Regions from separate parts of the Streptomyces sp. NPDC048462 genome, predicted to be linked through region 1. Evidence: riboswitches for the same ligand, from Rfam matches in the RefSeq annotation. Region 1 holds a riboswitch; each other region holds the start of a gene.
What was found. Region 1 has a riboswitch for cyclic di-AMP ahead of ACGFU6_RS14200 (NlpC/P60 family protein). Riboswitches for the same ligand answer to the same signal wherever they lie in the genome.

Region 1 (6,994 bases):
ACAAGCTGGACACCCAGCTCGCCAACCTCAGCGCCGACGCGGAGAACTTCGCGGACCGCGCCAGCCGCACCCAGGAGCGCATCGACCTGAAGGAGCGGCAGGCCACCGAGAAGAAGAAGCGCGAGGAGGAGGCCGCCCGCAAGGAGGCCCTGCGCCCCAAGTACGTCATGCCGGTCAAGGATCACGGTCTCAGCGCGTACTTCGGCCAGGCCGGGGTCAACTGGATGTCCGTGCACACGGGCATCGACTTCCCCGTGCAGTACGGCACTCCGGTGATGGCGGCGACCGACGGCACGGTCCGTACGCAGTTCAACACCGCCTACGGGAACATGGCCATCGTCACGATGGCCGACGGCACCGAGACCTGGTACTGCCACCTCAGCAGCACCCGGATCCGCTCGGGCCACGTCAAGGCCGGTGACGTGATCGCGCACTCCGGGAACTCCGGCAACTCGACGGGCCCCCACATGCACTTCGAGGTGCGGCCCGGCGGCGGCGCGGCCGTCGACCCGCTGCCCTGGCTCCGCAGCCACGGCATCGACCCGACCTGACCTGGCCCCTCGTTCCGGCCCGGGGCGTCCCGGGCCGGAGCGCTACAGCTTCTGGACCGGGGCGTACCGCAGCAGCAGCTTCTTCGGCCGCTCGTCCCCGAAGTCGACCGTGGCCTTCGCCTGGTCCCCGATGCCGTCGACCGCCGTCACCGTGCCCAGACCGAACTGGTCGTGGGTGACCCGGTCGCCGACCACCAGCGTGATCGTGGGCTTGTCCGACGTCCGCCGCGTCGCGAAGCCCGAGGGCCCGGAGCGCGAACGGGACGAGGACAGCGACGAGGTGATGCCCGACGTCGGTCCCGCAGGGGCGCCCATCGGGCCCTTGCGCTTCCACTCCAGGTGCTGCTCCGGGATCTCCTCCAGGAACCGCGACGGCGGGTTGTACGAGGGCTGGCCCCACGCGCTGCGCATCGACGCCCGGGTCAGATAGAGCCGCTCGCGGGCGCGGGTGATGCCGACGTAGGCGAGCCGGCGCTCCTCCTCCAGCTCCTTGACCTGGCCCAGGGCCCGCATGTGCGGGAAGACGCCGTCCTCCATGCCGGTGAGGAAGACCACCGGGAATTCGAGGCCCTTCGCCGTGTGCAGGGTCATCAGCGTGACGACTCCGGAGCCGTCGGTGTCCTCGTCGGGGATCTGGTCGGAGTCGGCGACCAGCGCGACCCGCTCCAGGAACTCGGCGAGCGTCCCCGCCCCCTCCTCCTCGCCCCGGTCCTGCTCGAATTCGAGTGCGACGGAGGCGAGCTCCTGGAGGTTCTCAATCCGGGTCTCGTCCTGCGGGTCGGTGGAGGCCTGGAGCTCGGCCAGGTAGCCGGTCCGCTCCATGACGGCCTCCAGCACCACCGCGGGGCCCGCGCCCGACTCGACGATCGTGCGCAGCTCCTCCATCAGCGTGTTGAACCGCTTGACGGCGTTCGCGGAACGCGCGGCCATGCCGTACGCCTCGTCGACGCGGCGCAGCGCCTGCGGGAAGGTGATCTTCTCGCGCAGCGACAGGGCGTCGATCATCGCCTCGGCCCGGTCCCCGATGCCGCGCTTGGGCACGTTCAGGATGCGGCGCAGCGGGACCGTGTCCTCGGGGTTGGACAGGACCCGGAGGTAGGCCAGGACGTCCCGGACCTCCTTGCGCTCGTAGAAGCGCACACCGCCGACGACCTTGTAGGGCAGGCCGACCCGGATGAAGATCTCCTCGAAGACACGGGACTGCGCGTTCGTCCGGTAGAAGATCGCGACGTCACCGGCCTTGGCGTCGCCCGCGTCGGTCAGCCGGTCGATCTCGTCCGCGACGAACTGCGCCTCGTCGTGCTCGGTGTCCGCGACATAGCCGGTGATCCGGGTGCCGGAGCCGGCGTTGGTCCAGAGGTTCTTCGGGCGGCGGCTCTCGTTGCGCTCGATGACGGCGTTGGCCGCGGACAGGATCGTCTGGGTGGAGCGGTAGTTCTGCTCCAGCAGGATCGTGGTCGCGTCCGGGTAGTCCTCCTCGAACTGGAGGATGTTGCGGATCGTCGCGCCGCGGAAGGCGTAGATCGACTGGTCGGCGTCACCCACGACGCACAGCTCGCCGGGGGCGTCGGCGGCACCGGCCGGGCCGACCAGTTCCCGTACGAGCGTGTACTGGGCGTGGTTGGTGTCCTGGTACTCGTCGACCAGGACGTGCCGGAAGCGGCGGCGGTAGTGCTCGGCGACGTCGGGGAAGGCCTGGAGCAGGTGCACCGTCGTCATGATGATGTCGTCGAAGTCCAGCGCGTTGGCCTCGCGCAGCCGGGACTGGTACATCGCGTAGGCCTGGGCGAGGGTCTTCTCGAAACCGTCCGTGGCCTGGCCGGCGAAGGTCTCCTCGTCTATCAGCTCGTTCTTCAGGTTCGACACCTTGGCCGTGAACGACTTCGGCGGGAAGCGCTTCGGATCGAGGTCGAGATCGCGGCAGACCAGGGCCATCAGCCGCTTGGAGTCCGCGGCGTCGTAGATCGAGAACGAGGAGGTGAAGCCGAGCTTCTTCGACTCGCGGCGCAGGATCCGTACGCACGCGCTGTGGAAGGTCATGACCCACATGGCGTTGGCGCGGGGGCCGACGAGCTGCTCGACGCGCTCCTTCATCTCGCCCGCGGCCTTGTTGGTGAAGGTGATCGCCAGGATCTGCCCGGGGTGCACGCCGCGCTCGGCCAGCAGGTGGGCGATGCGGTGGGTCAGCACCCGGGTCTTGCCGGAACCGGCCCCGGCGACGATGAGCAGCGGGGAGCCCGCGTGCACGACGGCGGCACGCTGCTCGGTGTTCAGCCCGTCGAGCAGCGCGACGGCGTCGATGACCGGGCGGTGGGCGCCGTCCCGGTAGTACGCGTCGCGGGGCGGCGGGGGCCCGTCGAACACGCCTGAGAAGAGGTCCTCCGGCACCGCTTCGGGTGCGGAGTCCTCGGGGGGCGGCGGGGGCCCTTCCTCCGTGTGCTGGAGGCCGGCCAGGAAACTGTCGTCAAAGAGGCTGCTCATCGCTGTCCGAGTCTAGGCGGCCGCACTGACACCCCGGGGCCGCATGGGGAAACGCACACCGTCCGGGGCCACACACGGCGACGCCCGGCCCACCCTGCGTAGGGAATTCGCGCGCCGCGCCGGGCCGGACCGCACGGCTTCCGCAAGGTCACGAAAACGTATCGGGCATATCGAACATCAACCTTCACAGCGGCACCATGAGTTGGCTAGCGTGCTCGTTCGGACGGCCCGTACCCCCAAGAGGCGAACCACGCCGAGCGGGCGTCCACGTCGAATCCGGGCCGCCTCCAGGGGTCCGGAACCGGGGACCCACACGCAGCACCGGGGTGAATCGGTCCGAAACCCCCACCAGGACCGTAGGGCAGCCTTCCGTTCCGCCCGAACCCGACAGCTAACCCGGTAGGCGGTCCACGGAAGGAGATGCCGGCCTTGGCATCGCATCGCAAACCGCGCCCCCGGGTGCGCAGCTCCGCCCCGGCCATCGGGTTCACGACGGCCGCGCTCGCCTCGGTGACCCTGCTGTCCACACAGAGCGCGCTCGCGGCCCCGGCCCCGAAGCCCGGCATCGAGGACGTCCAGAAGAAGGTCGACGCCCTGTACCGGGAGGCGGGCACCGCCACCCAGCACTACGACGAGGCGAAAGAGGCGTCCGCCGAGCAGCGCACCAAGGTGGACACGCTGCTGGACGACATCGCCAAGCGCGCCGACAAGCTGAACGACGCCCGCCGCACCCTCGGCAACTACGCGGCCGCCCAGTACCGCGACGGCGCGCTCGCGCCGACCGCCACCTTCTTCCTGGCCAACGACCCGCAGTCGTTCTTCGACCAGACCCATCTCATGGACCGGATGGCCTCGAACCAGCAGCAGGCCGTCACGGACTTCCGTACGAAGCAGGCCGAGGCGTCGAAGAAGCGTGCCGAGGCGGTGACGAGCCTGGAGACGCTCACCGCGACGCAGACCAAGCTGCGCACCAGCAAGCAGAACGTGCAGACGAAGCTGACCGAGGCGCGCACGCTGCTGTCGAAGCTGACCGCCGAGGAGAAGGCGCGGCTGGCCGAGCTGGAGCAGAAGAAGAAGGCCGAGGCCAAGCGCAAGGCGGCGGAGCTGGCGAAGAAGCAGGCCGCCGCGGAGGCCGAGGCCGACCGCAAGGCCAAGGAAGCGGGAAGCGGGACCGGCTCGGACACCGGAACGGGCTCGGATGCCGGCACCGGGTCGGATTCGGGTTCGGGTTCGGACAGCAGCGCCTCGACGAAGGCCGAGAAGGTCCTCGCGTTCGCCAGGGCCCAGCTCGGCAAGCCGTACGTCTGGGGGGCGACCGGCCCGTCCTCGTACGACTGCTCGGGGCTGACCCAGGCGGCCTGGAAGGCTGCGGGCGTCACCATTCCGCGGACCACCTGGGACCAGGTGAACGTCGGCACCCGGATCGCCACGGATGACCTGCGGCCCGGGGACCTGGTCTTCTTCTACGACGACATCAGCCACGTCGGCATCTACAAGGGCGACGGCATGATGATCCACGCGCCGAAGCCGGGGGCCAACGTGCGCGAGGAGTCGATCTTCTACATGCCGATCTACGGGAGCGTGCGCCCCGGCTAGGGCGTGGCGTCGGACTGCCGTCGTCGCCCGGAGGGCGACCACGCGGTGTCAGGCGCGTGCTTTCGGCGTGCCGGCCTCAGGCTCCTGTACTGGACGTACTGGGGTCTGGGGCCGGTGCGACGAGGGCGCACGGGCCCGGAACGCTCCGGCCGGGTGCGCTCGGGCCGGGTGTGCTCAGGTCCAGATCGTGGCGATGAAGATGTTGACCATCGTCAGCCCGCCCACCGCCGCGAAGAGGCCCTTGTCGACCTTCTCCTCGTCCCGCTTGACGTAGACGAGCCCAAGGATGACGACGAGGATCAGCAGCTTGATGCCGATCTTGACGTTGTTCACGGGGTGGTCGTCGGCCTGATCGAGCCCGACCAGGGCGATCCCGGTGACCAGCATGGTCAGCGCGCCGTGCAGCATCCCCGGCACGAACCGCGCCGTCCCCGCGCCCATCGCCTTCATCTGGGTGAGGAAACCTCCCAGCAGGGCGGCGATCCCGATGATGTGGAGGGCGACGAAGACATCGATGAGTACACGCATGGTTCCGCACCCTAGCCCTGGCCATATCAGGCATCGGCAGCCAGGTCAGGCTTACTGGATGCTTGACTCATGAATGCACCAATTGCCTTACTCTGGTGCAATTATTCCGGTCACCCAACAACAACGAAGCGCCAAATTCAGGCAATAAGCGTCATTACGACTCTTCCCCGTGCCCCGGGTTTAGCGTCCCTACCAGGTGACCGGATCACCGCCGCTCCGCACCCGGGCGGCACCGTCCGGTCGCCCCGCCGAGAGATCCGGCGGCGGGCCGCTCCCCCTGTTGGCGACCCGCCGCCGGACCGGGCGGGCCCTCCGGTAGGCCCCGGCGGGCAGTCGACAGGAAGGACCACCGCCCTCGTGGCCGCGCACCGGAAACCCAAGCAGCGCCCGTACACCGGCTCTGCTGCCCGCACCGCAGCGACCCTCGCCCTCGCCGGGGCCGCGACCGCTGCCGCGCTGCCGGGATCCGCGCACGCCGACCCGACGCCCTCCGCCGCCCAGGTCAAGGCCCAGGTGGACCGGCTGTACCGGGAGGCGGAGGTCGCCACCGAGCAGTACAACGGCGCGAAGGTGAAGACGGCCGCCACCGCCAAGGCGATCGACGCGATGCGCGACGAGGCCGCCCGCAAGACCGAGCGGCTCAACGCCGCGCGCGAGGAGCTGGGTTCGTACGCCGCCGCGCAGTACCGCTCCGGCGGCCTGGACCCGTCGCTGCAGCTGGCGCTCTCCTCGGACCCCGACCAGTACCTGCGGCGCGCCTCGTACGTGGAGCGGGCCGCCGCCGGCCGCAGCGACGAGCTCCGCACCGTGCGGCGCCAGGTCGCGGACGTGGCCCAGCTGCGGTCCGAGGCGGCGGGACAGCTGGCCGAGCTCACCGCCCGCCAGGCCGACCTCCAGAAGCACAAGGCGACGGTCCGGTCCAAGCTCTCCGAGGCCCGCAAGCTGCTGGCCCGCCTCTCCCCCGCCCAGCGGGCCTCCTACGACGCCTCCGACGACGACGGCCGAGGTACGGGCCATGCCGACCGCAGCGCCCCGCGCGGCTCCGACCGGGCGCCCAACGCCCGCGCCGCCTCGGCCGTCGCCTTCGCGTACGGGGCCCTCGGCAAGCCGTACGTCTGGGGCGCCACCGGCCCCTCCTCGTTCGACTGCTCCGGCCTCACCCAGGCTGCCTGGCGCTCCGCCGGTGTCTCGCTGCCCCGGACCACGTACACCCAGATCAACGCCGGCCGGCGCGTCTCACGCTCCGAACTCGCCCCCGGGGATCTGGTGTTCTTCTACTCGGGCGTGAGCCATGTCGGCCTCTACATCGGCAACGGACGGATGATCCACGCCCCGCGCCCCGGGGCCCCGGTCCGCATCGCACCGATCGACGAAATGCCCTTCGCCGGAGCGGCCCGGGTGGCATAGGCTCCCGTCCTTCCGACCGACCGGACCGAGGGACACCCACTCATGCCCATGGACTTCGACGTCCAGACCCATGCCCGTACGCTCGCCCTCCGCTCCCCGGACCACTACCGGGTCGGCCCGTTCACGGTGCGCCACAACGTGAACTGGTCGCTGAAGTACGCCAACTACGCAATCCCGGACCAGGGCGCCGAACCGGCCCCGGAGGACATCGACGCCCTGATCGCGGGCTTCCGCGAACGGGACCGGATGCCGCGCCTGGAGTACCTGCCCGGCTGGGCGCCGGCGGTCGAACCCGCGCTGCTCGCCGCCGGGTTCACCGTCGAGAACCGGGCCCCGGTCATGGCCTGCGCGCCCGGCGGCCTGCTGCCGCCGAAGCCGGTGGACGGTCTGGTGACGGCCGAACCGATCACGGCCGCGGAGTTCGACGCCGC
Region 2 (6,994 bases), on a different contig from region 1:
GACGCGGTCGTAGAGCCGGTCGATGAATTCCTGCTCCTTCTGCAATTCGGAGCTTTCCCGAGTTGACAAAATGGCTCCCTGCCGGATATGGTTTTGCTTAGTGGCCCCCGGTGAGGGGCCTTTTCTGTGGGCGCACAGAAAAACTCAATATACCTGGGAAAATCCCCGGTCCGCAATTGCGGACCGGGGATTTTCCGTTCTGTGGGACGTGTCGTAGGGCGTGCCCCGGGACGGTCGGCCGCCCGGCCCGCGGGGTACGGCGCTGGTTGGGCTGCTCGTCATGAACACGGCTTCGACCAGCGGCAGAACGCATGAGCCCGTCATCCTGGACGCGATGGAGCTGACGTCCGATCCGGAGCGCGGGCCCCGGTTCGCGGCATCGGCCCACCGCGTCGTGGCCGACCTCGTCCGCGACGGCGCCGCGCTTGGCTGGGTCGGCCCTCCCTCGCCCGAGGAGGTGGCGGACCTGCTCGACCAGGTAGTCGCCGCGGCGCGGGTGGGCGATGCCGCCCTGCGCGCCGTGTACATCGACCGCGGCCTGGTCGGGCTGGGCTACTGGACGCGCTATGCGCGTCCCACTCACCGCCCGCACGCGGATCTGGAGAAGGTCGCCGTGGCCGCCGCCGCCCACGGCCGAGGTATCGGCCGGATGCTGACGGCCGCGCTGGTCGCCGATGCCAGGAGGGCGGGGATCGAGGTCGTCACCCTGGACGCCCGGGGCGACAACAGCGCTGCCCTGCACCTCTACCGCTCACTCGGCTTCACCGAGTACGGGCGCCTGCCCGGCTTCGTCGCCGTCGGCGAACGCCGCTACGACAAAGTCCTCTGCATGCTGGACTTCCGCCAGGAGGCGTGACGCGCGCGGGCGGAGGACCCATCGACCCGGCCGGGCGGAAGCCGCGTCGAGCGTCAACTAGGGTTGACGGAATCCCTCGTGTCAACCTACATTGACGAGATGGGGAATCAAGTCCTGCTCGTCTGCGGAATGGCCGCTGGGCCTCTCTTCACCGCCGCGTATCTGCTGGAAGGCGCCGGCCGCGTGAGCTACGGACCGCGCCGCCATCCCATCAGCTCGCTCACCCTCGGCCCTGCCGGGTGGGCGCAGACCGTCAACTTCCTCTTCGCGGGCGGGCTGTCGCTGCTCTTCGCCGTGGGTCTGTGGCGTGTCGGGCTCTCCGGCTGGGGCGCCCTCCTGGTCGGCGCGTGGGCGGTCGGTCTGCTGGGGGCAGGCGTCTTCCGCACGGATCCGGTGAGCGGCTACCCGCCCGGCACGCCTGATCGGCTCCAGCGGCACACCCCCGCGGGGGCCCTGCATGACCTGTTCTCCTCCATCGGATTCCTGGCCCTCGCTGTTGCCTGCTTCGTATTCGCCCCGTCCGGCCCGCCCGGATGGGCCGTCTACTCGATCGCAAGCGGTGTCCTCTTCGTGGCGACGATGGTGCTGGCCGGCGCCGCGTTCGACCAGCATCAACGCTGGGTCGACAGCGGCGGACTGCTCCAGCGCATCTCGCTGACCATCGGCTGGACCTGGCAGCTGGTGCTCGCCGTGCGCGTCCTGAACACCTGAGCAGCAACGAAGCGGCTCATCCAGGGTCCTGCCAGCCGCATGGGGAGAGGCACTCTTCAGGTGAGGGGCCGTGTACCGGGTGGTACCCGAGTATCCGTGCCGAGGCTGGGCGCAGCGAAGCGGGCTCACCGCTCGTGGCGGGAGTCGTTCTTCTCGGCGTTCCTGAGGTGGGTGTCGAACAAGCCGATCGCGGCCGTGGAAGAGAGTTCGAACTGCCGCATGCAGGACAAGAAGTGGTCACCGTCCGTGAGGACGAGCTCTTTGGGTTCGCGGGCGCGGCGATTGGGCTGAAGGGTCACCTCGTTCGTCCACGCGTCCTCCGGTGCCCAGTGCGGATCGCGTTCGTCCTGGTGGAAGCGCTCTTTTAGGGCGTGTATCTCGTGGGACGGGACGCGGCGCAGTCCGGTCTCGTAGTCGCTGATGGTGGGGGCCTGGGCGTAAACGGCTCTGATACGGCGGTCGGTGGCCCCGAGGACCAGGGCGTATCCACCGGCGTAGCTGAATCCCCAGATGCCGATACGCTGTTCGTCGATTTCCCCACGTGTGCCGAAATAGGTGATGGCCCATCGCCAGTCCGCGATCTCAGGTCCAAATGAATTCCTGCGTCCGCTCGTGACTCGGTGGCGCCGCATTCGCCCTCATATTTCTCACGGACTGCCCGTCTGAGTTCACAGCCTCGAAGGCGTGGACGTCATTCTCGAGGGCCGCCCCAAATCGTCGAGTTCGGCATACCCGCAGCTTCGCCTCGGCATTGAGGGCATGTGTCCCGTGCGCCGCGAGAGTTCTCGGTCCTGAGCCGGCAAGAACCCGTCGATGTCTCTCTGCAGCGTGCCAGGAGGTTCTTGGCGGCACTCGGGCCCTCGGCCTGCGCAGCCTCAGCCCACGGCACGAAAGCGGGCCACCGACTCCATCGCCGGACCCGTCACGAAACTTCGAGGTTAGGCTGCCAACCGTCACCGTGGCCCTCACACGGTGCCCGTCCCCGTAACCGATCCAGGAGCGCGCAAGATGTTCGACCCCGCCCGGCAGTACCCGTACCCCGACGCGTTCCGGCCGGACGACGCGCCTGCTCCGCACGCGCTGCTCGCACCGCTGACCGGGCTCCTGGGCACCTGGACCGGGCAGGGCCGCGGTGAGTACCCGACGCTCGCCCAGGAGTTCCGGTACGCGCAGGAGGTGACGTTCAGTCATGACGGGCGCCCCTTCCTCCACTACGAGGCGCGCGCCTGGCTGCTCGACGAGGACGGGGCCCCGCTGCGTCCGTCGGCCCGGGAGAGCGGCTGGTGGCGGATGCAGCCGGACGGGCGTGTGGAGGCGCTGATCACTCAGCCCACCGGTGTCGCGGAGATCCTGACGGGCAGTGCGGCCGATGGCGAGGCCGACCTGGCCACTCATCAGGTCGCCCTCGCGCCCACCGCCAAGCAGGTCAGCGCCACTCGCCGCCGCTACACGCTGACAGCCGACGGCACGCTCGAATTCGTCCACGATCTCGCGGCTGTCGGCCAGCCGCTCCAGCACCACCTCTCGGCGCTTCTGCGACGCGAGGGGAGCTAGAACCTCTCGTTTGGATCAGGCCGGATCTGCTGTTTGCCGTCAGACGGAGCGCCGGTCGCCCGTCATGGTCCCGGCCGAGCCCGCGCTCATGCGCGGGACAGCACGTCCCGCAGCCGGGCCGCGAACGCCCGCGGATGCGTGGTGTTGCCGTTGTGCCCGCCGGGGAATGCGACGACGTCCCGGCCGACCAGGCCGGCGAGGCCCCGTGCGCACTGTCCGACGAAGACCGAGGGCGCCGTGGTGCTGCCGCTCGCGGGCACGATGCGCACGGCCGTGGCCCGCAGCGCCTCGCGCTCCAGCTCGGACTCGATGACCGCGCCGAAGTCGCGCTCGATGAAGAAGCCGAAGTTGGCGACGCGGCGCGGGGTGAGCGGCATCGGCGTGAGCCCCGGCTCCGTCTCCTGGTGCGCCGGGTCGATGCCGAGGACCCGCGCGATCTCGGGGAAGGCCGCTTCCAGCCCGCCGTCGCGGTAGACGCCCTGAAGGTGTGCCAGTTCGGCGGTGTGCCGCTCGCACTGTCCGGCGGGCAGCAGGGGACGGTGCGACCGGGTCGTGCGCCACGAGCAGCCCGAGCTGTTCGGGGTGGGCGATCGCCAGGTGCAGCCCGATGGCGGCGCCCATGCTGCACCCGAGCATCAGGGCGGGCTCATCGGTCAGTCCGGCCAGCAGCCGGTGAACGTCGTCGGCGTGCTGCGCCATGGTGATGCGCTGCCCGGGGTCGCCGAGCGTGCTGCGGGAGAGGCCCCGGCGGTCGTAGGTGACCACGGTGTGGCGGTCCACGAGCCGGTCGACCAGGTCGGTGCTGCGGTCGGCGTCGCCCTCACCGCTCTGGGAGACGAGCAGCAGGGGGCCGGAGCCGCGGACCTCGTAGTGGAGCGTGGCGCCGTCGGTGTCGAGGAACATCAGGTTCTCCCGGTCGCAGTGGTGGGTGGCGCCAGGAGCGCCGTCCGATGCCCCCTACCGTAGTGAATCTATTTAGATGCATCAATGGAGATGGATTATTGGCGACGCCGAGCCGGGGAGTGGTGGGTCGTCAGCTCCGATGAAATGTCCTGATTGGGTGATTAATCGTAATCGTCATCAATCACCCACCGACGACGCTTTTCTGTGACTCAAAGGGTATGCAGATTGAGCAAATCACCCTTTTCGGGCGCAGTGGTCAGCATCACCTTCCCGGCCCGCGACGCGACGCGTCCGGCTTCGGTTCCCTGTCGTGCCAAGAAAGTTGACTTCGCTTCGGGGATCTGATGCTGAGCATTTCCTTTAATTGATCTTGCGAATCAATTGCGATCAAGAATTCAGGGCTTGTTCCGCCCGACGCTTTTCGCTTACGGTCACCGTCAATCCGGATGGAACGCCGAATCCTGCCGCCGTCCGGGAACCCGACCACTCACGTACGGCAGGAGCGGGGGACCCAGGTTTGCCGCCGGTCCGGTATCCGGAGCGGCTAGGGGTTAAGTCGCCATCACGTGCGGCCGGACATCTCCAGTCCGAACCCGACAGCTCACCTCGCAGGCGGCGGAGAGGAAATGCGCCATGCCCATCATGGGTAACCACCGTCGTTCCAAGTCCACCTCCCTGACCCGCGGTTTCATCGCCGTGAGCACGGGCGGAGTCGTTCTCGCGCTCCCCCTGATCATGTCCGGGTCTGCTTCTGCCGCACCGGCGCACCCGGTCGTCGCAGAAAAGGTGGCGACCTCGACCTCCTTTGCTGCCAAGGGAATTGCTGCCCACAAGGCCGAGCCCGCCACCTATTCCGTGGTCTCCGGCGATTCGCTTTCCAAGATCGCCCGGGGGCATTCCCTCAGCGGTGGCTGGGAGCGGCTCTACCAGGACAACCGGAGTACGGTCGGCGGAAACCCCGATCTGATTCACCCGGGCCTCAAGCTGACCATTGGCGCCAAGTCCGCAGCCGCCCCGAACAAGGCCGCCCCGACGGCCGATTCGAAGGCAAAGGCCGCGACCGAGGCAAAGCCCGCGGCCGACGCCGTGCAGTCGTCCGACCGGTCCGAGAGCGCCGACCGCGCCGACCGTTCCCAGCGGACGGTCGCGCCCGTGGCGGAGAAGACCGCCGCCACCGAGACCGTCGCCACCGCTCCCGAACAGGGCGCGACCACGTACACCGACGACCTCGACGGCTGGATCAAGGAGTCGCTGGCCGTGATGGCCCAGCACGGCATCCCCGGCAGCTACGACAGCATCCACCGCAACATCATCCGCGAGTCCTCCGGGAACCCGCAGATCGTCAACAACTGGGACTCGAACGCGGTCGCCGGTACCCCCTCCAAGGGCCTGCTCCAGGTGATCCAGCCCACCTTCGAGGCCTACCACGTGGCCGGTACGTCGACGGACATCCTCGACCCGGTCGCCAACATCACCGCCGCGTGCAACTACGCCGCGGCCACCTACGGCTCGATCGACAACGTCTTCGGCGCCTACTGACATACCCCGGCCCCACCTTCGGGAGGAGCCGGGCGCAGGGGTGGGAGGGAGCCACGCGGCTCCCTCCCACCCCTTTCGCGCGCCGTACAACCCTTGCGGCTCACAGGCGGTCGAACGGGACGCGGGGAAGGCAACGGGCCCTTCCCGGCGTCCCCCCCCGGACTCGCCCGGTCATCCTTGAACCGAGGAGCCGCTCGTGCGCACCAACCGCTCGGCCGCCGTTGTCGCGGCCGCCTGTCTCCTGACGGCGGTGGCCGGTATCGCCGCCCCCTCCGCCCACGCCGGTACTCCCGGCGGAACGCACGCGAACGACCGCAACAGCGATTTCAACGGTGACGGCTACGAGGACGTGCTCACCGGCGCGCCGGGCGGCACCGTCGGCGGGAAGAAGGGCGCGGGGTACGTCACCGTGCAGTACGGCTCGCCCACCGGCATCGGAACGGCCCGCGCGGCCGTCCTCAGCCAGAACACCGCCGGTGTACCGGGGGCCGCCGAGGCGGGCGACGGCTTCGGCCGGGCCCTCGCCACCGGCGACCTCGACGGGGACGGCTACGACGACGCGGTCGCCGGCGTACCCGGTGAGGATGTCGAGCCGGTGACCGACGCGGGCGGCGCCGTCGTGCTGTGGGGCTCCCCGAAGGGACTCACGGGCGCGGCCGGCGACTGGCTGCAGGCCGACGCACCCACGGCCGGTGCCCGGTTCGCCGGCGCCCTCGCGGCGGCCCACTTCAGCCCCGACATCCCGGGCGACCAGCTCGCCGTGACCGACCACGACGACCTCACGCTCTACCAGTACGACGCGGCCGCGCGCCAGGATTCCGCACCACCTGCGCCCCTCTCCCACCAACGGCTCCCCGGCACGCCGGGCCGCCCGATCCTGCCGGGGGCGATGACCACCGGTGACTACGACGGCAACGGCCTCGCCGACCTCGTCGTCTCCGGAGTCAGCGGAGGCGACGAACCGGGGTACGGCTGGTCCGCGCTCTTCCTGGCCGAGGTCCAGGGCCTGCGCTACGACCGGGATCTGCGTGGCGGCCCGGCCGTCGCGTCCGGTGACATCAACGGCGACGGCTACGACGACCTGGCCACGGGGGAGCCCAGCAGCCCGGACGACGGCGGCGAATTCGTGAACGGCGGCGTGGTCGGCGTGTACTACGGCAGCGCCGGCGACGGCCCGGTCGGCGCCGAGGGCCCCGGCACACCGCCGGTGTGGTGGACCCAGGACACCGCCGGTGTCCCCGGCACGGACGAGCGTGGCGACAACTGGGGCGCGGACCTGTCGGTGGCGGACACCGACGGCGACGGGTACGCGGACGTGGCGATCGGCGCCCCCGGCGAGGACATCGGCGCGGTCGCGGACGCCGGAGCGGCCTGGGTGCTGCGCGGCGCGGCCGACGGGCTGACCGCCGCCGGCGCGGCCTCCTGGGACCA
Region 3 (6,994 bases), on a different contig from region 1:
GCTGCCGGCTCTCCCGTGCCGAGACCGCCGTCGTGCCGCACGCCGACCCCGAGGCCGTGCGCAAGACCCTGCACGCGCACGGCGGAAGGGCGCTGGCGGTCACCGACTCGGTCTTCTCCGTCGACGGCGACGCCGCTCCGCTGGCCGCGCTGGCCGAGGTCTGCCGTGACGGGGGCGCCGGGCTGCTCGTCGACGACGCGCACGGTCTGGGCGTCCTCGGCGAAGGCGGACGCGGCGCGCTCGCGGCCACCGGCCTCGCGGGCACGGAGGGCGTGGTCGGCACGCTCACCCTCTCCAAGTCCCTGGGCAGCCAGGGCGGCGCGGTCCTCGGCTCCGCCCGGGTCATCGACCACTTGGTCAACACCGCCCGCACGTTCATCTTCGACACCGGCCTCGCCCCGGCCGCCGCCGGTGCCGCACTCGGCAGCCTGCGGCTGCTGCGCCGCGAACCGGAACGAGCGGGCCGGGCCCGCACGGTCGCCACCGCACTGTACGAACAGCTCACCGAGGCCGGTCTGATCGCCGTACGGCCCGACGCGGCCGTGGTCTCGGTACGCGCGCCCTCGGCCGACGCCGCGGTCCGCTGGGCGGCCGACTGCCGTGCGGCGGGTATGGCGGTCGGGTGCTTCCGGCCGCCCTCGGTACCGGACGGCATCTCCCGGCTCCGCCTGACGGCCCGCGCCGATCTGACGGACGAGCAGATCGCAACCGCGGTCGCGACCGTACGGCGGACCGCCCCCGAAGCCTGAGCGGTCCGCCGTCGGGTCAGCGGGCCGGGTCGGCGCTCAGCCCGGTGACGAAGGAGGTCCACGCCGCAGTCGTGAACTGCAGCGGTGGCCTGGACACATCCTTGGAGTCGCGAACGGCGAGCCGCCCGCCGCCGAACGCGGCGGTTTCCACGCAGTTGTTCATTCCGGTGCTGCGGCTGCTGCGCCGCCAACGTAACGCGTGCTGTGCGAGGCAATCCGACATGACGCCCCCCTCGGGCAGTCCGTAGTTACTGACCGCCGCGGTCGATCGTGGCGATCAGGTCCAACGAGTGCTCCGGCGACAGCGCGTGCGCCTGCAGAGTGCGGAAGGCCGAGCTGTACGCCTCGAGGTCTTCTTTCCGCTCCAGATAGAGGCTACTCGTCAAGTGGTCAAGAACGACCACATCTAGATCAGAAGTGCTCGGAAAAGAGAAGATTACGAAAGGTCCGGTGAGGCCGACATAGCCGCCGACCGAGAACGGCAGCAACTGAAGGTCCACATGCGGAAGCTGGGCCAGCCGGACGAGATGGCGAAGCTGCTCCCGCATGACCCGCCGGCCGCCGACCGCGCGCCTCAGCACCGCCTCGTCGAGCACCGCGCTCAGCCTCAGCGGCGGCTCGCTCCGCAGCACGCCCTGCCGGGCGAGCCGCACCTCCACCAGCGAGTCCAACTGGCCGGAAGGCAGGCCGTCGAGCGCCGAGCGGGTCACCGCGCGGGCGTAGTCGGCGGTCTGCAACAGGCCCGGCACCACCGACGTCTCCAGGGTGCGGGCGGTGCGAGCCTGTGACTCCAGGCTGATGAAGTCGCGGTACTGGGGCGGGATGAGGCCGCGATAGGCGTGCCACCAGCCCGCGCCCCCACCGCCCGCCGAGCCGGCGAGCGTCTCCAGGACCTCGCGCAACTGCGGGTCTTCAACGGTGTACGCGTCCAGCAGCCGGGTGACGTCCACCGGCCGCACCCCACTGACACCCGTCTCGATCCGGCTCACCTTCGACTGGTGCCAGCCGAGCAGTTGCGCGGCGTCCCGGCTGGTGAGTCCGGACGCGTGGCGCAGACTCCGCAGCTCCTCCCCGAGCTTGCGGCGTCGCACCGCAGGGCCGTGCTGCATGTGGTGCCTCCCTCCCGCTGCGCGCCGGCCACTTCCCGTGCCGGCCACTGCGTACCGAGCGGACAGTGTGCCGCGCCCGCACGGTATCCAGCGAAGAGTTCACCGCTTTGAGCGACAGATATATGCATATCTTGGTGGATCGCCGTCGCAGAGGGCAGCATCAGTGGCAATCTGGCGCGAAGCACAGCACGGACCGATCGCGGGTCGGTTCCGGGCGGGAAAGGGGCGGCCGGCCATGGCGGACCATCAAGAGGCGAGCGTCACTCTGCCGAGCGAGCCGGTTTCGGTCTCCGCGGCCCGCAGGTACGTGGCCCGGGTATTGGCCGAATGGGGACTGCCGGACGGGAGCGACGCCGCCGACACCGTCCGGCTGATCGTCTCGGAGCTCACGACCAACGCCGTCCAGCACACGTTCGGCCAGTCGCCCACCTTCACCGTCGACCTCCGCCTTGAGCGCGAGGAGCAACTGCACCTCGGAGTGACGGACAGTCACCCCCGCTGGCCCCAGCGACTGCCGGCCGCCGTTCAGCAGGACAACGGGCGCGGCATGGTGATCATCCGTTCACTGGCCAAGGAGTACGGTGGCCGGCTGACCGTCACACCCACCGCCGATGGCGGCAAGACCGTCTGGATCGCGCTCCCCTGGAGCGTCCCCGTCCAGACCTGACCGGTCCCGCAGCCGGTCGCCCGGGTCACTGGGATGCGGCGGTCCGGTTCCCCGGGGGCGCGGCGGCCGCCCGGCCGAACCCGCTCCGCAACAGGGCCCGAAGAGTTGCCGCCGCCGCGCTCGACCGGTCACCGCGGTGCACCACCGAAATGGTCCGCCGGAACGCCGCCGGCTCCAGCCTCCGCACCGACAACGGCGTCGGGGACATGGCCGCGACCATCTCCGGTACCACCGCGATCCCGATGCCCGCGCTGACCAGTGCGCACACCAGGGCGTAGCCGGGCGACTCACAGACCACCGCGGGCAGTGCGCCCGCCTCGGCCAGTGCGTTCTCCACCCCGCGCCGAGGCGGATGGGTGGGGGCGCTGCTGATCAGCGGCCGGCCCGCGAGGTCCGTCACCGGGAGCCGCCCGCTGCCGTCGGCCAGGACCTGACCGACCGCGGTGATCAGCACCAGCTCCTCGACCAGCAGCGGCTCGGCGCTGAGCCCCGAGGGGAGCGGCGCCGTGGCGGCCGGTTCGTACGCGTGGGTCAGCGCGAGGTCGACCTCGCCGCCGGCCACGGCCGCCACCCCGCCGGGCGGCTCGTACTCCGTGACGATCAGCTCCACGTCCGGGTGCGCCCGGCGGAAGGCGCTCAGCACGGGAGGCAGCAGATGGATGCCGGCCGTGGTGAAGGTGCCGACCCGCAGGCGCCCGCCGGAGAGCCCGGCCAGCCGCGCCAGCTCGTGGCGCGCCTGGTCCATCTCGTCCAGGACCCGTCTGGCCCGGCCGGCGAGCAGCTCGCCCGCAGCGGTCAGCCGGGCGCCCCGGTGGTGCCGTACCAGCAGTGCGGCACCGGCCTCCCGCTCCAGCTTGGCGAGCTGCTGGGAGAGCGCGGGGGCGGTGTAGCCCAGGCGGACGGCGGCCCGGGTGATCGAACCGGCCTCGGCGACCGCCACCAGCGCCGCCAGCCGTGTCGGGTCGTACATTAAGCGTTCCTTTTGGCAGACCCACAAGATTGCAAGTACATGCTAAAGGCTGTTCGGGTCCAGGGTGGAGCCATGGATGCCCAGCTGACCGCCTTCCTCGGAGTCGCGGCCGTCATGGTCGCGCTTCCCGGAGCGGATTTCACCGTCGTCGTACGCAACGCTCTCGCCTCGCGGTCGGCGGGGGTGGCGACCGCGCTCGGCGTGGCCGGGGGACTGCTCGTCCACACCGCGCTCGCCGTCGCCGGGCTGGCCGCCGTGCTGGTGGCGGTGCCGGTGCTGTTCCGCACGGTGCAGCTCCTGGGCGGGGCGTACGTGCTCTACCTGGGCGTCAGCGCACTGCGCTCGGCCCGAAAGGGGCGGGCGAACGCCACCGGGACCACGGCGGACCACCCGGACGGCAAGGCGGACGCGGAGGCTGCCGTCGGGACCCGGCGCGCACTGCGCCAGGGCTTCCTGACCAACGCGCTGAACCCCAAGGCCCCGGTGCTCTTCCTCAGCCTGCTTCCGCAGTTCGTCCCGGCCGGGGCCGCCCCGCTGCCCAGGACGCTGCTGCTCGCCGCGATCGTCGTGCTGCTGGCCCTGATCTGGTTCCCGGCCGTGGCGCTCCTGGTGGACCGGCTGGGCCGGTGGCTGCGCCGGCCGCGTACCGCCCGCGCGATCGAGGGCGGCAGCGGCGCGGCACTCACCGTGCTGGGGGCTGTGCTGGTGACCGGCACCCTGCTGCACTGACGGGAGCCATGCGTCCGGTGGGGTGCGGCGGCGTCAGCCGACCCGGCCGTAGTAGACGCTCTTCGTCCAGATCCTCTCCAGCCGCACCACGGCGCCGGTCTTCGGCGAGTGCCAGATCTTGCCGCTGCCTGCGTAGATGCCCACGTGGAAGATGCTGCGGCCCGAATGGAAGAAGACCAGATCGCCGCGTTGCCGCTTCGACGCCGAGATGTGGCGGGTCTTGTTGTACTGCTGCTGGGCCGTGCGCGGGAGCTTCTTGCCCGCCTTCTTGAACGAGTAGAGCGTCAGCCCGGAGCAGTCGAAACGGCTGGGGCCGGTGGCGCCCCACCGGTAGGGCGATCCCTTCTTCGACGCGGCGATGTTGAGCGCCTTCATCGAATGAGTCGCGGCCTGGGCGTCGGTCACGGCGCCGGGGACGAACAGCGTGCCGCCGACGGCGGCGAGCGTCATGATCGAGGCCGTCGTGGCCCGAGCGAGGAGAGACGGGACATGAACCTGCGCAGTCATGCGCAACCCTTCGTCAGCCGCCTGTGAAGGATGACCTGTCGGGTTCGGGCCGGCGAAGTCGCCCGGCCGCACAAGGCGGCTTCACCCCGAGGGACGACCGGAAGTCCGGTCGGCCCGTTGTGCTTGGGTCCTCCACTCCTGCCGATCCACTCCTGTCGACCAGGCATCCGGACAGCGGCAGGACTCGGCGTCCGCCCGGACCGCCCCGCCGCGGTGGCGGGGGCTTGTCGTCCCAGGGATCTTGACTCACCGAACGCCGGATTTCCGAGGTGAAACGGTGATATGTGAGGCTCGTCACGACTGACCCGTTCGGGTGGACAGGGGCCTTGCGGGGAGTCGCAGCACTTCTCCAGCCGTTGCGGTATCAGGGGTGGAACGGCGGATTTCACCCATGGCCCACCTCGAAAGCGCAAGTTGACCCGTCCCTCGTGCGAGGTAACACCTGCGCCGAACGAGCGAGAGAAATTGATCCACCCGTCGGGCGTGTCGGTGCGGGGGAGTTGATCAACTCGGCGGGTCGGGTGGCACGGTGAGCCGCCCGGCTCGGCGCTCGCCGTCCAGCACCCGTAACGCCCGCGTCAACGTGTCGGAGTGGATCTGCGTCTCGCCCCGCTCGTGCATCAGCGCGAGCGCCTCCCGCAGCGCCACCGCGTGCGAGGCGAGAGCCTGCGCGGCGCGCAGGGCCCCATAGGTACTGTCCGCGCGGGCCGGGTTGATCCGGCCCAGCTGGTCGACGACCTCCAGATAGCGGTCGATGAACTCGCCCTCCGCTCGGGTGAGGGCGGGCAGTGGCGGGAAATCCGGTGGCTGCGCCATCGGTTCACCTCGTGACGGGCGGCAGCGCCGCGGGCCCGCGGTTCTGCACGATGTGGTCGACCAGCCCATACGCCTTGGCGCCCTCGGCGTCGAGGATCAGGTCGCGCTCGGTGTCGGCGGTGATCTCCTCGGCGGGGCGGCCGGTGTGACGGGCCAGCATGCCCGTCAGCGTCTCGCGCATCCGCAGCAGTTCCCGCGCCTCGATCTCCAGGTCGGACGGCTGTCCCTGCACGGGCTCGGCGAGTTCGGGCTGCTGCACCACGACCCGTGCGCCGGGCAGTGCGTGCCGGCGGCCGGGAGCTCCCGCGGCCAGCAGCACGGCCGCGCCGGCGCCGGCCTGGCCGAGGCAGAAGGTCTCCACCTCGCAGGTCAGGTACGCCATCGTGTCGTACACCGCCGTCATGGCCCCGAACGAGCCGCCGGGCGAGTTGATGTAGAGCTGGATGGGCCGGTCGGGTGCGTCGTACTCCAGGTACATGAACTGTGCGACCAGGTCGCTGGCGGCGATGTCGTCGACCGGGGTGCCCAGGAAGACGACTCGTTCGGCGAGGAGCTTGGAGTAGGGGTCAAGCGTGCGGGTCCCCTGGGACGTGCGCTCGGTGAACTCGGGCAGTACGTGGCGTGCGGCGGGGCGGTGCATGGCGAGGACCTCTCCTCCGGGGCGCGCGGGGGCCCCGGAGGGGCGCCGCGCACACGTCTGTGAAAAACGTACAGGACGTACAGAACGTTCTGATGGGAGCATGGCCCAGTGATCCACTGAAGTCCAGGGCCGGAGGCTGTTGTTGCTGTTCGCCCTGCGTGGACATCCCGCGGATCCGTCACGCGGTTCTGATGGGCAGGCTGCTTGGACGAAGGGGAGTGGGGTGGTCCGGGATGACGCTCTCGAATCCCGGCCGCACCCGGGCGAATCAGGCCAAAGCCGGTATCACGGCTTCGTCAGCCGGGTCGACCACGCACACAGGTCCGCACGGTCGGCCGCGCCCGTCTTGTTCATCAGGCTGGCGATGTGCTTCTCGACCGTGCGGGGGGAGATGAACAGCCGGTCGGCGATGTCCTTGTTGCTCAGCCGGTCGGCGAGTAGCACGAACGCCTCGTACTCGCGCACGGTGACGCCGAGGGCCCGCAGTTGCTCGGGGATACCGTCCGTGCCGCTGCGGTGCTGGTGCACGGGGGCGCCCAGCCTTCGCAGGGCGGCGCGGCAGGCGTTGGTGACGGCGGGCACCCCCTGCTCGTGGAAGTGGTGCTCGGCCCGCCTGAGCCAGGCGACCGGCTCGCCCCAGCCGTCCTCGTGCGCGGCGTCCGCGACCAGCCGCAGGCCCAGGTGCAGGGCGGCCGGGTACACGGCGGCATCGCGCAGCGCGGCACCGATGCGCTCGGCCGCCCGTTCGCCCTGCCCCTGGCGGCCGAGCAGGACGGCGTCCGCGAGCGCGACGAACTGGCGGTTCCA
Region 4 (6,994 bases), on a different contig from region 1:
GCTGGCCGGCCGCGCCGCCACCGCCGGACTCGACGTGCCGCTCCCCGACGGCGAGGGCGGCGACATCGGCTACCGGCTCCTCGCCCTGGCCGTACGCGCCCAGGAGGACGGCACCGACCCGGAAGCCGCCCTGCGCGCCGCGGGCCGCGCCTACCGGGACGCCATCAGGGCGGCGGAGGGCAACGGATAACGTCGGGGGGTGAACGACAGCCCCGCCGGCACCGGCCCCGCCCACCCGGCCGACGCCGTGCCGCCCGCCCCCGAACTCTTCACGTGGGAGTTCGCCACCGACCCGTATCCCGCGTACGCCTGGCTGCGCGAGCACAGCCCCGTCCACCGCACCACGCTGCCCAGCGGGGTCGAGGCCTGGCTGGTGACGCGGTACGCGGACGCCAGGCAGGCCCTCGCCGACGCCCGGCTGTCCAAGAACCCGGCCCATCACGCCGAGTCCGCGCACGCCAAGGGGAAGACGGGGATCCCGGGCGAGCGCAAGGCCGAGCTGATGACGCATCTGCTGAACATCGACCCGCCCGACCACACCCGGCTGCGGCGTCTGGTGTCCAAGGCGTTCACGCCCCGGCGCATCGCGGAGTTCGCGCCGCGCGTGCAGGAGCTGACGGACCGCCTTCTCGACTCCTTCGTCGAGAAGGGGGAGGCGGACCTCATCCACGAGTTCGCCTTCCCTCTCCCCATCTACGCCATCTGCGACCTGCTGGGTGTCCCGCCCGAGGACCAGGACGACTTCCGGGACTGGGCGGGCATGATGATCCGCCACGGCGGCGGCCCGCGCGGCGGGGTGGCCCGTTCCGTGAAGAAGATGCGCGGATATCTGCTCGAACTCATCCACCGCAAGCGCGAGAACCCCGGGGACGACCTGATCTCGGGGCTCATCCGGGCGAGCGACCACGGTGAGCACCTGACCGAGAACGAGGCCGCCGCGATGGCCTTTATTATCCTGTTTGCCGGTTTTGAGACGACTGTGAACCTCATCGGCAACGGCGTCCACACCCTGCTGGGTCACCCGGAGCAGCGCGAGCGGCTCCAGCGGTCCCTGGCCGAGGGGGAGACGGGGCTGCTGGCCACCGCGGTCGAGGAACTGCTGCGGTTCGACGGCCCGGTGGAGCTCGCGACCTGGCGGTACGCCACCGAGCCGCTGACCATCGGCGGGCAGCGGGTCGGCGCGGGCGACCCCGTGCTCGTGGTGCTCGCCGCCGCCGACCGGGACCCGGAGCGCTTCGACGGCCCGGACACGCTCGACCTCTCACGGCGTGACAATCAGCACCTCGGCTACGGGCACGGCATCCATTACTGCCTGGGAGCGCCGCTCGCCCGGCTGGAGGGACAGGCCGCGCTGGCCACGTTGTTGAAACGCCTCCCGGACCTGCGACTTGCGGGAGAAGCTGCCGATTTGCGCTGGCGTGGCGGGCTCATCATGCGTGGACTGCGCACGCTCCCGGTGGAGTTCACCCCCGGGGCCGTCACCGACGAAGGTGACACTCTGTCAACATTGTGACTTTCGCGTGATCTCCGCTGCATCGACTTGTGACACACGTTCGAGTCCCGCTAGGTTCACCGTTCGACTCACCAGTCACTCGTCAGTCACACGGAAGGCATTCCCATGGGCTCCGCGAACGGCAGACACCGTCGCCCTCGGCAGGCACCCGCGATCATCGTCGCCGCAGGCGTGACCGGATCGGCCATCGCCATCCCGCTGCTCGGCGCGGCAGGTGCGCACGCCGCCGACGCCTCGACCTGGGACCGGGTCGCGGAGTGCGAGAGCGGCGGCATGTGGAGTGCCGACCTCGGCAACGGCTTCTACGGCGGCCTGCAGTTCTCGCAGGAGGTCTGGAAGTCCTACGGCGGCGAGGCGTACGCCTCGCGCGCGGACCTCGCCAGCCGCTCGCAGCAGATCGCCGTGGCGGAGAAGGTGCTGGACGACCAGGGGCCGAAGGCGTGGCCCAGCTGCGCCGTCATCTCCGGCCTCGCCGCGGACGGATCCCTGCCGGGCGTCGACCCGGGCGTCGATCCGGCCGCCACCCCGGCCGCCGACCCGTCGGAGAGCGCGGACCCGTCCGCGAGTGCCGACCCGTCGAAGAGCGCCGACCCGGCGGACGACGCGGCCGAGGACAAGACGAAGGCCCCGTCGGACGACTCCACGGCCGGCCCGGCCGACAGCAAGGACAGCAAGGACCGCAAGCCGGACGCCTCGGCCTCCCCGGACGCCACGCCTCCGGCGTCCGGCTCCTCCGGCGAGACCGGCCCCGCGGACGGCCGGGACGGAGCCTCTCCGGCCGCCGAGACGGGCGGCAAGCACCGCGGTGCGCCGGCCCCGGAGCGGACCGGCGACGGGCGGGACTCGGGGCGGCACGCCTCGCGTGGCGAAGGTGACGGGCGCGCCAAGGGTGCGCCTGCCGCCGACGGCACGTACACCGTCCGGCCCGGCGACAACCTCTGGGCGATCGCCGACGCGCAGGAGCTGCCCGGCGGCTGGACCGGGCTGTACGAGGCCAACAAGGCGGCCGTCGGCTCCGACCCGGACCTCATCCTGCCCGGTCAGCACCTCGACCTCGGCGTGAAGGCCGGCTGAGACCGGCCGGGACGACCAACTGAGGCGACCGGCTGAGGCCCAGTCAGGGCCGCCCTGGAAGCAGCGGTGGAAGCGGCCGTGGAAACGGTCTGATCAACAGCTGAAATCACCTCGAATCCGGGGTACTTAAGAGACCTATGTCCCACTTTGAACTAAGTGAGACATGGGTCTCTTTGCGTGAACTGGCGCGTCTTGTCCGGGAGCTCCCTCCGCATCCGTTCCGACCTGCGCAAACAGGCGTTTATCCGATGCAAGGAAGGGCTGTTTATCCGGTATGTCCTTCTTTGAATGTAGGGGTTGCGTGTGTTTACGGTCAGAACCGCTCGCACCGCGGGCCCCGTCGACCGTCACGCCGAATCCTGCCGTCGGTCGAAGGGAACAGACGCGTAAAGCGCCGTAGGCAGGAGCGGGGGACCCAGGTAAGTGCCGGGCCCGATCGTCGCAGGACGGATCAGGACCGGCTTGGGGTTAAGTCGTGCGCTAGGACGTGCGACCGGGCAACTCACTTGGCCCGAACCCGACAGCTCACCTCGCAGGCGTCGGTGAGGAGAAGTCTCGATGCTGCTCAACAGCAAGGGCAACAAGCACCGCCGCCCGTCCAGGGCCGTCCGTATCGCCACGCTCGCCGGTGTGACCGGTGCCGCCATCGCCGTGCCCCTGATGGGTGCCACCGGCGCCTCCGCCGCCTCCGTCTCCACGTGGGACGCGGTCGCCCAGTGCGAGTCCGGCGGCAACTGGTCCATCAACACCGGCAACGGCTACTACGGCGGTCTGCAGTTCTCGCAGTCCAGCTGGGCCGCCGCCGGCGGTACGCAGTACGCGGCCCGCGCCGACCTGGCCAGCAAGTCCCAGCAGATCGCCGTGGCCGAGAAGCTCCTCGACATGCAGGGACCGGGCGCCTGGTCCTGCGCCGGTGCCGGCAACCTGAGCAACGACGGCGTGGACCCGGGTGTCGACACCGGCTCCGCCGCTCCCAAGCAGGAGTCCGCTCCCAAGCAGGAGTCCGCCCCGGCCCAGCAGGCCGAGCCGAAGAAGGCCGAGCGCACCGAGGCCCCGGCCACCAACCGCTCGGACCGCTCGACCGCCCCCAAGGCCGAGCAGAAGAAGACCGTGACCACCCCGACCGGCGAGAAGGTCAAGAAGGGTGACGGCGAGTACAAGGTCGTCACCGGCGACTCGCTGAGCAAGATCGCGGCCGACCACGACGTCAAGGGCGGCTGGGAGCAGCTGTTCAAGCTGAACAAGGACATCGTCAAGGACGCCGACATGATCTTCCCGGGGCAGCAGCTGCACCTGGTGAAGTAGTCCGGCACTCTCCTCGCCGATCGCCCGGCCCGGCCCGCGTCTTCCCCCCACGCGTGCCGGGCCGGGGTCTGTCGGTCGCCGGTCTGCGGGCCCGACGGGCCGGGAAACTCCGGGTGATTGTTCAACTGTTGTAGTTACTGGTCAGTAAATTTCTGGTTGTTCGCCCCGCTATCACCGCCCTTGGGTCCTTTTTCGTCCCAGGGGACGGGCGGGCGGCCGACTGAGACGGCCGGGCCGGTTAGGCTCTTGTCGCAAGGCCAAAGCGACCCTGCGCAACCAGCGTCATATCCCAGAAGGAGATGCCTCGTGCCGTCCATCGACGTCGTCGTAGCCCGGGAAATCCTCGACTCCCGGGGCAACCCCACGGTCGAGGTCGAGGTTGGCCTCGACGACGGCAGCACGGGTCGTGCTGCCGTTCCGTCCGGAGCCTCCACCGGTGCGTTCGAGGCCATTGAGCTTCGCGACGGTGACCCCAACCGCTACCACGGGAAGGGCGTCGAGAAGGCGGTCCTCGCCGTGATCGAGCAGATCGGCCCGGAGCTCGTCGGCTACGACGCGACCGAGCAGCGGCTGATCGACCAGGCCATGTTCGACCTGGACGCTACCGAGAACAAGGGCTCGCTCGGCGCCAACGCCATCCTCGGCGTCTCGCTCGCCGTCGCCCACGCCGCGTCCGAGGCCTCGGACCTGCCGCTGTTCCGCTACCTCGGTGGCCCGAACGCGCACCTGCTGCCCGTCCCGATGATGAACATCCTCAACGGTGGGTCGCACGCCGACTCCAACGTGGACATCCAGGAGTTCATGATCGCCCCGATCGGCGCGGAGTCGTTCTCCGAGGCCCTGCGCTGGGGCGCCGAGGTCTACCACACCCTGAAGAAGGTCCTGAAGACCAAGGGCCTGTCCACCGGTCTCGGTGACGAGGGCGGCTTCGCGCCGAACCTGGAGTCCAACCGCGCCGCGCTCGACCTCATCGTCGAGGCGATCAAGGAAGCCGGTTACGCCCCCGGCAAGGACATCGCGCTCGCGCTCGACGTCGCCGCGTCCGAGTTCTACAAGGACGGCACGTACGAGTTCGAGGGCAAGTCCCGCTCGGCCGCCGAGATGACCGAGTACTACGAGGAGCTCGTCTCCGCGTACCCGCTGGTCTCCATCGAGGACCCGCTGTACGAGGACGACTGGGCCGGCTGGAAGGTCATCACCGACAAGATCGGCGCCAAGGTGCAGATCGTCGGCGACGACCTCTTCGTCACCAACCCGGAGCGCCTGGCCCGGGGCATCGAGGAGGGCTCCGCCAACGCCCTGCTCGTCAAGGTCAACCAGATCGGTTCGCTGACCGAGACCCTGGACGCCGTCGAGCTGGCCCAGCGCAACGGCTTCAAGTGCATGATGTCCCACCGCTCCGGCGAGACCGAGGACGTCACCATCGCCGACCTCGCGGTCGCCGTGAACTGCGGCCAGATCAAGACCGGCGCCCCGGCCCGCTCGGACCGTGTCGCCAAGTACAACCAGCTGCTGCGCATCGAGGAGATCCTCGACGACGCCGCGGTGTACGCGGGCCGCTCGGCGTTCCCGCGGTTCAAGGGCTGACAAGCCCGACCGGGTCCAGCGACCCGGCCTCCGTCCGTCCCCGCACTCGGTCCCGTACCGTGTGCGGGGACGGACGTGCGTAATGGGGAGGCGGAGACATGGCCGCGAAGGACCGGGACCGGTTCTCCACCGCGACCCGGCTGAGGCTGCTCGGTGAGCAGACCGCAGCCCGCGTCTACCGTTCCCAGAGCAAGCGCCAGGCCCGCCGCTCCCGCCTCACCGGCCGGGCGGCCTTCCTGGCCCTGGTCGTCTGCTCCCTGATCGTCGCCCTCGCGTACCCGATGCGGCAGTACGTGTCGCAGCGCGACGAGATCGCGGACCAGGAGCGGCTCGCGCAGGAGGCCGAGGCACGCACCGAGGAGCTGCGCGACGAGAAGGCGCGCCTCCAGGACAACGCGTACATCAAGCGGCTGGCCCGCGAGCACCTGCACTACCTTCTTCCGGGGGAGACCGGCTACACCGTGGTCGATCCCGACGCGGTCAAGGAGCGCAACGGAGAGCCGGACGAGTCCGGCCGGCCGTGGCACTCCAACCTGTGGGACGGCGTCGACAGCGCCGACCGGGGCTGACCCGCGTTCCCGTCCTTTCGCATTTCCCCGTTCGTCTGCGCAACCGCAGTTCAAGGGGCCCGATCAGAACCTAGGCAGGCATGGAAACGCCCCCTCCCCAGACCGAGTCCACCGCGCCCACCGACGCGGACATCGCCGCGTTCCAGCAGCAGCTGGGGCGCCCGCCGCGTGGGCTGCGCGCCATCGCGCACCGCTGCCCGTGCGGCAACCCGGACGTGGTCGAGACGCAGCCCCGGCTGGAGGACGGTACGCCGTTCCCCACGACGTACTACCTGACGTGCCCGCGTGCGGCGTCCGCGATCGGCACGCTGGAGGCGAACGGGGTCATGCGGGAGATGACCGAGCGCCTCGGTACGGACCCCGCGCTGGCGGCCGCGTACCGGGCCGCGCACGAGGACTACATCGCGCGGCGTGACGCCATCGAGGTGCTGGAGGGCTTCCCGAGCGCGGGGGGCATGCCGGACCGGGTGAAGTGCCTGCACGTGCTCGTGGGGCACTCGCTGGCCGCGGGGCCGGGGGTGAACCCGCTGGGGGACGAGGCGATCGCGATGCTGCCGGAGTGGTGGCGCAAGGGTCCGTGCGTGTCGCCCTGCGGCGTGCCGGACTCGGACGAGGGCTGACCCACCCCCGGGGGGCTCCGCCCCCGCACCCCCGATCCTCAAATGCCGGAGAGGCTTGAAGACATGACGCGTGTGGCCGCCATCGACTGCGGTACCAACTCGATCCGTCTGCTGGTGGCGGACGCCGACCCCGCCACCGGGGAGTTCACCGAGCTCGACCGGCGGATGGAGATCGTCCGGCTCGGCCAGGGCGTCGACCGGACCGGGCGGCTCGCCCCCGAGGCGCTGGAGCGGACGTTCGCCGCGTGCCGGCAGTACGCGGCGGTGATCAAGGAGCACGGCGCCGAGAGGGTCCGCTTCGTCGCCACCTCGGCCTCGCGGGACGC

Region 2: linked by a shared signal. The riboswitch ahead of ACGFU6_RS00625 (transglycosylase SLT domain-containing protein) and the one ahead of ACGFU6_RS14200 (NlpC/P60 family protein) in region 1 are both predicted to bind cyclic di-AMP.
Region 3: linked by a shared signal. The riboswitch ahead of ACGFU6_RS24040 (C40 family peptidase) and the one ahead of ACGFU6_RS14200 (NlpC/P60 family protein) in region 1 are both predicted to bind cyclic di-AMP.
Region 4: linked by a shared signal. The riboswitch ahead of ACGFU6_RS18395 (transglycosylase family protein) and the one ahead of ACGFU6_RS14200 (NlpC/P60 family protein) in region 1 are both predicted to bind cyclic di-AMP.

What each region holds. Positions count from the first base shown of each region.
Region 1 is NZ_JBICXG010000006.1:296,240-303,233, forward strand. Features, by position in the region: gene ACGFU6_RS14190 (M23 family metallopeptidase) at 1-551, shown strand, start outside; gene pcrA (DNA helicase PcrA) at 594-3,032, opposite strand; cyclic di-AMP (ydaO/yuaA leader) riboswitch at 3,302-3,454, shown strand; gene ACGFU6_RS14200 (NlpC/P60 family protein) at 3,453-4,628, shown strand; gene ACGFU6_RS14205 (hypothetical protein) at 4,803-5,156, opposite strand; gene ACGFU6_RS14210 (NlpC/P60 family protein) at 5,514-6,563, shown strand; gene ACGFU6_RS14215 (GNAT family N-acetyltransferase) at 6,606-6,994, shown strand, end outside.
Region 2 is NZ_JBICXG010000001.1:153,921-160,914, forward strand. Features, by position in the region: gene ACGFU6_RS00595 (HelD family protein) at 1-45, opposite strand, end outside; gene ACGFU6_RS00600 (GNAT family N-acetyltransferase) at 281-856, shown strand; gene ACGFU6_RS00605 (DUF998 domain-containing protein) at 956-1,567, shown strand; gene ACGFU6_RS00610 (acetylxylan esterase) at 1,693-2,199, opposite strand; gene ACGFU6_RS00615 (FABP family protein) at 2,576-3,121, shown strand; partial or broken gene ACGFU6_RS00620 (alpha/beta fold hydrolase) at 3,208-4,024, opposite strand; cyclic di-AMP (ydaO/yuaA leader) riboswitch at 4,467-4,652, shown strand; gene ACGFU6_RS00625 (transglycosylase SLT domain-containing protein) at 4,658-5,563, shown strand; gene ACGFU6_RS00630 (FG-GAP repeat protein) at 5,760-6,994, shown strand, end outside.
Region 3 is NZ_JBICXG010000015.1:38,630-45,623, reverse strand. Features, by position in the region: gene ACGFU6_RS24070 (8-amino-7-oxononanoate synthase) at 1-749, shown strand, start outside; gene ACGFU6_RS24065 (DUF397 domain-containing protein) at 766-972, opposite strand; gene ACGFU6_RS24060 (helix-turn-helix domain-containing protein) at 998-1,858, opposite strand; gene ACGFU6_RS24055 (ATP-binding protein) at 2,094-2,525, shown strand; gene ACGFU6_RS24050 (LysR family transcriptional regulator) at 2,551-3,495, opposite strand; gene ACGFU6_RS24045 (LysE family translocator) at 3,568-4,224, shown strand; gene ACGFU6_RS24040 (C40 family peptidase) at 4,258-4,731, opposite strand; cyclic di-AMP (ydaO/yuaA leader) riboswitch at 4,735-4,931, opposite strand; gene ACGFU6_RS24035 (hypothetical protein) at 5,236-5,547, opposite strand; gene ACGFU6_RS24030 (ATP-dependent Clp protease proteolytic subunit) at 5,552-6,187, opposite strand; gene ACGFU6_RS24025 (AAA family ATPase) at 6,473-6,994, opposite strand, start outside.
Region 4 is NZ_JBICXG010000010.1:27,665-34,658, reverse strand. Features, by position in the region: gene ACGFU6_RS18410 (nucleoside triphosphate pyrophosphohydrolase) at 1-190, shown strand, start outside; gene ACGFU6_RS18405 (cytochrome P450) at 200-1,513, shown strand; gene ACGFU6_RS18400 (transglycosylase family protein) at 1,619-2,587, shown strand; cyclic di-AMP (ydaO/yuaA leader) riboswitch at 2,970-3,141, shown strand; gene ACGFU6_RS18395 (transglycosylase family protein) at 3,146-3,892, shown strand; gene eno (phosphopyruvate hydratase) at 4,199-5,479, shown strand; gene ACGFU6_RS18385 (septum formation initiator family protein) at 5,578-6,048, shown strand; gene ACGFU6_RS18380 (DUF501 domain-containing protein) at 6,129-6,668, shown strand; gene ACGFU6_RS18375 (exopolyphosphatase) at 6,732-6,994, shown strand, end outside.